Undibacterium sp. KW1: one gene and its partner. The protein of the gene in region 1 interacts with the protein of each later gene in a pairwise test. Links are inferred from orthologs where the notes say so. Each region holds a gene or a part of one and is shown in the gene's direction. Other genes may lie near its edges.

Region 1 (3,197 bases):
TTCATTATTAAAATGACAGGAGTCTGAACGTGTTTATTTCCAATGCTTACGCACAAGCAGCCGCTGGCGGCGATCTCCAGAGCAATCTGCTGACTATGTGGCCTTTGCTCCTGATGGTAGCAGTAATGTATTTCCTGATGATACGCCCTCAGATGAAGCGTCAGAAAGAGCAAAGGGCAATGATGGATGCCCTGGCAAAGAATGATGAAGTGGTCACAGCAGGCGGTATCCTGGGTAAAGTAGTCAAGGTCAGTGATGCCTATGTGACCATAGAAATCGCCAACGGTACAGAAGTGGTCGTACAAAAGATGTCCATCACCATGATGCTGCCCAAGGGCACGATTAAAGCGATTTAATCAGCAAAACACGGCAACGCAGTCCAAAAATAAACTGGGCTGCGTTGTGCTTTTTTAGCTTCCAATTATTTTCCCCATTATGAATCGCTATCCACTCTGGAAGTACATACTGATTCTGATCGCCTTGCTGTTTGGTGCTTTGTATACTGCGCCAAATTTCTTTGGCGAATCACCTGCAGTGCAAGTCAGTAGCGGTAAAGCCACCGTCAAAGTCGAATCTGACATGGCTGGCCGTGTAGAAAAAGCGCTGGAACAGGCTGGCCTGAAAAGCAAGGATATCTCCTATGAATATAACGGTGTGCAAGGCACAGTCCGCGCCCGTTTTGAAGATACGGATACTCAGTTCAAGGCCAAGGCAGCTCTCGAAAAAGCCCTGAACGCTGATCCCGCTGATCCTACTTATACGCTGGCCTTCAACCTTTTGGCGAATACGCCAAAGTGGTTGCAAAATCTGCATGCACTGCCTATGTTCCTGGGCCTGGATTTGCGTGGCGGCGTGCATTTCCTCATGCAGGTCGATACCAAGGCTGTCATGAACAAGCGCATGCAAAGCCTGGTCTCCAGCGTGCGTAGCAATTTGCGTGAAAAAGAAGTGCGCCATGCGGGCTTGAACCGTGAAGGTGACCTGATTAAGGTCAAGTTCCGTGATGCAGAAGAACGTACCAAGGCCAAGAATGTCTTGCTGTCGCAGATGACAGATGTCGATTTGCTCGACACCGCCGGTAGTGATGGCGCCGACTTTGGCTTGCAGGTAAGTTTGAAACCCAAAGCACTGAAAGATGTAGTCTCGGAAGGTATCAAACAAAATATTACCGCCTTGTCCAAGCGCGTCAATGAACTCGGTGTTGCTGAACCTATCATTCAGCAACAGGGGGCTGACCGTATTGTTGTCCAATTACCGGGCGTACAGGACGTCGCGCGCGCCAAGGATATTATCAACCGCCTCGCAACATTGGAAGTCCGTTTGCTGGATGAAAGTGTCATCGGCTCAGTTGATGCCAATACCGCCGTTCCTTATGGCTCAGAAAAATTCATCTCCAACCGTGGCGAGTACCTGATACTCACCAAAGACCCTGTCATTACTGGTGACGACATTACCAATGCCACCTCCACTTTTGACCAGCACCAGCAGCCTGCTGTCAGCGTTGATTTGAATGGTGACGGCGGCAAACGCATGGGCAATGCGACCAGCTCACGCATAGGCAAGCGCATGGCGATCGTCCTGTTTGAAAAGGGCAAGGGCGAAGTGTTGATTGCACCAACCATCAATGATGAATTGCGCAATCGCTTCATCATCACAGGCATGGGCACATCGTCCGCTGCTGGTGACCTGGCTCTGTTGTTGCGCGCGGGTTCTCTGGCTGCACCGATGGAAATCATAGAAGAGCGCACGATAGGCCCACAACTGGGCGTGGAAAACATCAAACAGGGCCGCAATTCGACACTGTATGGTTTTATTGCGATCTCTGTTTTCATGATTGCTTACTACCTGATGTTTGGCTTCTTCAGCGTGCTGGCACTGTCTTTCAACGTACTCTTGCTCGTGGCGATTTTGTCACTGATGCAGGCAACGCTGACCTTGCCGGGTATTGCGGCGATTGCATTGGCGCTGGGTATGGCGATTGACGCCAACGTGCTGATCAATGAACGCATACGCGAAGAACTGCGCGCAGGCAAGACACCGCAAAAAGCCATAGAAGAAGGTTTTGACCACGCGTGGGCCACGATTCTTGATTCCAACGTGACTACCCTCATCGTTGGTCTGGCCCTGCTGGTATTTGGTTCTGGTGCGATTCGCGGTTTTGCTGTGGTTCACTGTCTGGGTATTCTGACTTCGATATTCTCGTCCGTATTCGTCTCACGCGGCGTTGTGAACTTCTGGTACGGAAGAAAGAAAAAACTGGCGTCCATTTCTATTGGAACGATCTGGAAACCAACAGACAACGCTGGCAAGTAAGCAGCCAGACTATCAAGAACACAGGAATTCATCATGGAATTATTCCGTATTAAAAAAGACATTCCTTTCATGCGCCATGCGCTGATATTCAATGTCATCTCTGCACTGACCTTTGTCGCAGCCGTGTTTTTCCTGCTGCACAAGGGCCTGCTATTCTCGGTTGAGTTTACCGGTGGTACGGTCATGGAAGTGACCTACCCCAAGGCTGCCAATGTCGATGCCATACGCCACAAGGTAGAAGAGCTGGGTTTTAAGGATTCACCAGTACAAACCTTTGGTAAGGCGCAAGACGTGGTGATACGTTTGCCAGAAACAAAAAAAGATGCCAAGGTCAGTGTTGCTGATACCGTGTTTGAGGCACTTTGCAAAATTGAAAATGGCAACCTCAGTAAAGTTCCAGCCAGTGCAGCGAATGGTGCGACCACAGAAAAACTCGCTTGTCAGGACGCTGCCAAAACCGAATTGGTCAAGCTGCAAAGGGTAGAGCTCGTTGGTGCCCAGGTCGGTGATGAGCTGGCACATGATGGTTTGATGGCATTGTTGTTCGTGATACTGGGCGTCATGCTATATCTGGCAATACGCTTTGAATGGAAGTTTGCGGTGGCTGCAATTGTCGCCAACTTGCATGACGTTATTATCATCCTGGGTTTCTTTGCCTTCTTTGAATGGGAGTTCAACTTGTCGGTACTGGCAGCAGTACTGGCGGTGCTGGGTTACTCGGTGAATGAGTCTGTGGTTATTTTTGACCGTATCCGTGAAAATTTCCGCAAGCAGCGCAAGATGTCTGTGACCGAGGTGATCGACAACGCGATTACCAGCACGATCTCACGCACCATCATCACTCACGGTTGTACCCAGATGATGGTGTTGTCGATGTTGCTGAT
Region 2 (3,384 bases), 2.3 Mb from region 1 along the record:
GAAAACCATCCTGCACGCTCGATGCAGGACACCTTTTATGTCGATGGCAAAGATAGCCAGGGCAAACAATTATTGCTGCGTACTCATACCAGCCCCATGCAGGTGCGTTATGCACGCATGAACAAACCACCTATCAAAGTCATCGCGCCTGGCCGTACTTATCGCGTCGATAGTGATGCCACGCACTCCCCGATGTTCCATCAGGTTGAGGGCTTGTGGATTGCTGAAGACATCAGCTTTGCTGACCTCAAAGGCGTGTACCTGAATTTCGTCAAAGCCTTCTTTGAAACTGACGATTTGCAGGTGCGTTTCCGCCCATCGTATTTCCCATTCACGGAACCTTCAGCCGAGATCGACATCGCCTTTGGTAGTGGCCCGTTGAAAGGCCGCTGGCTGGAAGTGTCCGGCTCTGGCCAGGTACACCCTAGCGTGGTACGTAACATGGGTCTGGACCCGGAAAAATACATAGGCTTTGCCTTTGGCTCCGGTCTCGAGCGGCTGACCATGCTGCGCTATGGCGTCAATGATTTGCGCCTGTTCTACGAAGGCGATTTGCGCTTCCTGAAGCAGTTCAACTAAAAGAATTACACAGCGCATCCCTGAATTTTTGAGTGGCGCATCGCGCCCTGCATCCAACATTAGACGGCTGAATTATGCAATTTTCTGAAAACTGGCTACGTACCATGGTCGATCCGAAGATGACTTCGGATGAGTTGTCCCATCTGCTCACCATGTCGGGATTGGAAGTCGAAGAGGTGGAGCCGGTTGCTCCCCCATTTAATAATGTCGTCGTCGCGGAAATCCGCGAAATCGCCAAGCATCCCGATGCTGACAAGCTCAATGTCTGTCAGGTTGACGTAGGTACTGGCAGTCTCTTGAATATCGTTTGCGGCGCACCGAATGTGCGCGTAGGCATGAAAGTGCCATGCGCCATGGTTGGTGCCATCCTGCCACCTGGTGCAGACGGTAAACCGTTTGAAATCAAGATAGGTAAGCTGCGTGGCGTTGAGTCCTACGGCATGCTGTGCTCCGCCCGCGAATTGAAATTGTCGGAAGACCACGGCGGCCTGATGGACTTGCCGTCCGATGCACCAGTCGGTCAGAACTTCCGCGATTACTATCAACTTAATGACCTGAAATTCACCATCAAGCTGACACCCAACAAGGCGGACTGCCTGTCGGTACTCGGCGTGGCGCGTGAGGTATCTGCCCTGACTGGCACAGCCATGCACTTGCCGGAAGCAGTCGTGCTGCCAGTCACTTTGCAAGAAGTTTTGCCTGTTAAAGTCAGCGCACCTGACCTGTGCGGCCGTTTTGCTGGTCGTGTTATCCGTGGCGTCAATGCCCGTGCCGCGACGCCGGAATGGATGAAGCAAAGACTGGAGCGCAGTGGTCAGCGTCCTATCTCTGCACTGGTGGATATTTCCAACTATGTCATGTTGGAACTGGGCCGTCCGTCCCATGTGTTTGATCTGGACAAGATCCACGGTGGCCTGGAAGTGCGCTGGGGTAAAGCTGGTGAATCGCTGAAGCTCTTGAATGGCAATACGGTTGAGGTGGATGACTGGGTTGGCGTTATTTCAGATGATAAAGAAATTGAATCCCTGGCCGGTATCATGGGTGGTGACTCGACATCCGTGACTCTGGATACGCAAAACATTTATCTGGAAGCCGCTTTCTGGTGGCCACAGGCGATACAGGGCCGTGCCCGTCGTTTTAATTTCTCCACTGATGCAGCGCACCGCTTTGAGCGCGGCGTCGATTTTGCCTCTATCGTTGAACACATAGAGCGCATCAGCGCCCTGATCGTTGAGATTTGTGGTGGTGCCGAACAAGTCAAGCTGGGTCCGGTGGATGACCAGATCGTCAACCTGCCACAACGTCTGCCAGTCAAGCTGCGTACTGCACGTGCAGTGAAAGTCATCGGTGTGGCGCTGGATGATGCCAGGATTGCGGATATTTTCACCCGCCTGGGTTTGCAATTCACCCAGCAGCCAGGTGAGTTCCTGGTGACGCCGCCATCTTATCGCTTCGATATAGAAATCGAAGAAGATCTGATCGAAGAAGTGGCGCGTGTATATGGCTTTGAAAATATTCCTGCATTGCCGCCAGTAGCTGCCAATGCCATGCTGATCGCACCAGAAAACCAGCGTTCGCTGTTTGCCGTGCGTCGTCTCGTGGCTGACCAGGATTATCAGGAAGTGGTGAATTACAGCTTCGTTGAAGAAGCATGGGAAAAAGATTTTGCTGGCAATGATGCGCCAGTTAAATTGCTTAATCCTATCGCCAGCCAGATGAGTGTCATGCGTACCAGCATGATAGGCAGCCTGGTAGCGAATGCCCGTTATAACCTTAACCGTAAACTGAATCGCGTCCGTATTTTTGAAATCGGCGCAGTGTATTTGCAAGATGCTGGCGTGCAGGATGGTCCGCTGGAAGTGGCTGGCTATCACCAGCCTAAACGCCTGGCTGCATTGGCCTATGGCCCGGTAGCAGAAGAGCAGTGGGGCCAGGATACCCGCAATGTTGATTTCTTTGATATCAAGGCTGATCTGGAGGCCTTGTTTGCACCTGGTTCTTTGCGCTTCGTCAAGAATGAGCATGTCGCCCTGCATCCGGGCCGCAGTGCAAGCATAGAATTTGAAGGTAAAGTCATCGGCTTTATCGGTGAGTTGCATCCACGCCTGCAGCAAAAATATGACCTGCCTTTGGCACCCGTGGTATTTGAAGTTGATGTGACAGCCTTGCAACAAGTGCAAGTGCCCTCATATCAGGAAATATCCAAGTTTCAGGCAGTCACCCGCGATCTGGCGCTAGTTGTCAAACAGACAGTTGTAGTGCAAAATCTGCTGGATGTTTTCAAGCAGGAAGCGCAGCAGAACGAAGCATGTAAAATCGTGCAAGGCTTTGTTTTGTTTGATGAATATCGTGGAAAAGGTCTGGAAGCAGATGAGAAAAGTCTTGCTTTCCGCTTTAGCTTGCAAGATACTCAAAGTACGCTGCAAGACGATAAAGTGGAGGCTGCAATGCAAGCCCTGGTGCAAGCTGCGAGTCAGCAATTTGCTGCCAAACTGCGTTGATCTTGTCTGTAATTGTTAGTATTAATTGAGAAGAGTTTCGAAATGAATGATGTAATTTCCGCCGAGTTCCAGTCGGTGCTGGATGCTGATTTGAATCGCGCAATGCAGGAAGCCCGGGCGCGGTCACAGGCGGAAAAGGAATTGCCTACCTTGACCAAGGCAGAATTGGCCGAGCTCCTGTTTGAACATGTAGGTTTGAACAAGCGCGAAGCCAAGGACATGGTAGAAACTTTTTTTGATGAAATCCGTGATGCACTGGAAAGGGGCGAGGCCGTCAAGTTGTCCGGCTTTGGCAATTTCCAGT

The links.
Region 2: the proteins of secD (region 1) and pheT interact in binary tests that used the Escherichia coli proteins (3 or more experiments, as listed by UniProt). The link is inferred for Undibacterium sp. KW1 from one-to-one orthologs.

The regions. Positions count from the first base shown.
Region 1 is NZ_AP018439.1:1,039,449-1,042,645, forward strand. What follows is about bases 1-2,874. They hold secD (protein translocase subunit SecD), read left to right. Parts: upstream 1-435; coding sequence 436-2,313; downstream 2,314-2,874. Other genes in these bases: yajC (preprotein translocase subunit YajC), read left to right, coding at 30-356; secF (protein translocase subunit SecF), read left to right, coding at 2,347-2,874. In the rest of the region: more of secF, read left to right, coding at 2,875-3,197. UniProt on the Escherichia coli protein: Part of the Sec protein translocase complex. Interacts with the SecYEG preprotein conducting channel. SecDF uses the proton motive force (PMF) to complete protein translocation after the ATP-dependent function of SecA.
Region 2 is NZ_AP018439.1:3,326,183-3,329,566, reverse strand. What follows is about bases 306-3,366. They hold pheT (phenylalanine--tRNA ligase subunit beta), read left to right. Parts: upstream 306-653; coding sequence 654-3,080; downstream 3,081-3,366. Other genes in these bases: UNDKW_RS14950 (integration host factor subunit alpha), read left to right, coding at 3,123-3,366; pheS (phenylalanine--tRNA ligase subunit alpha), read left to right, coding at 306-579. Outside these bases: more of pheS, read left to right, coding at 1-305; more of UNDKW_RS14950, read left to right, coding at 3,367-3,384.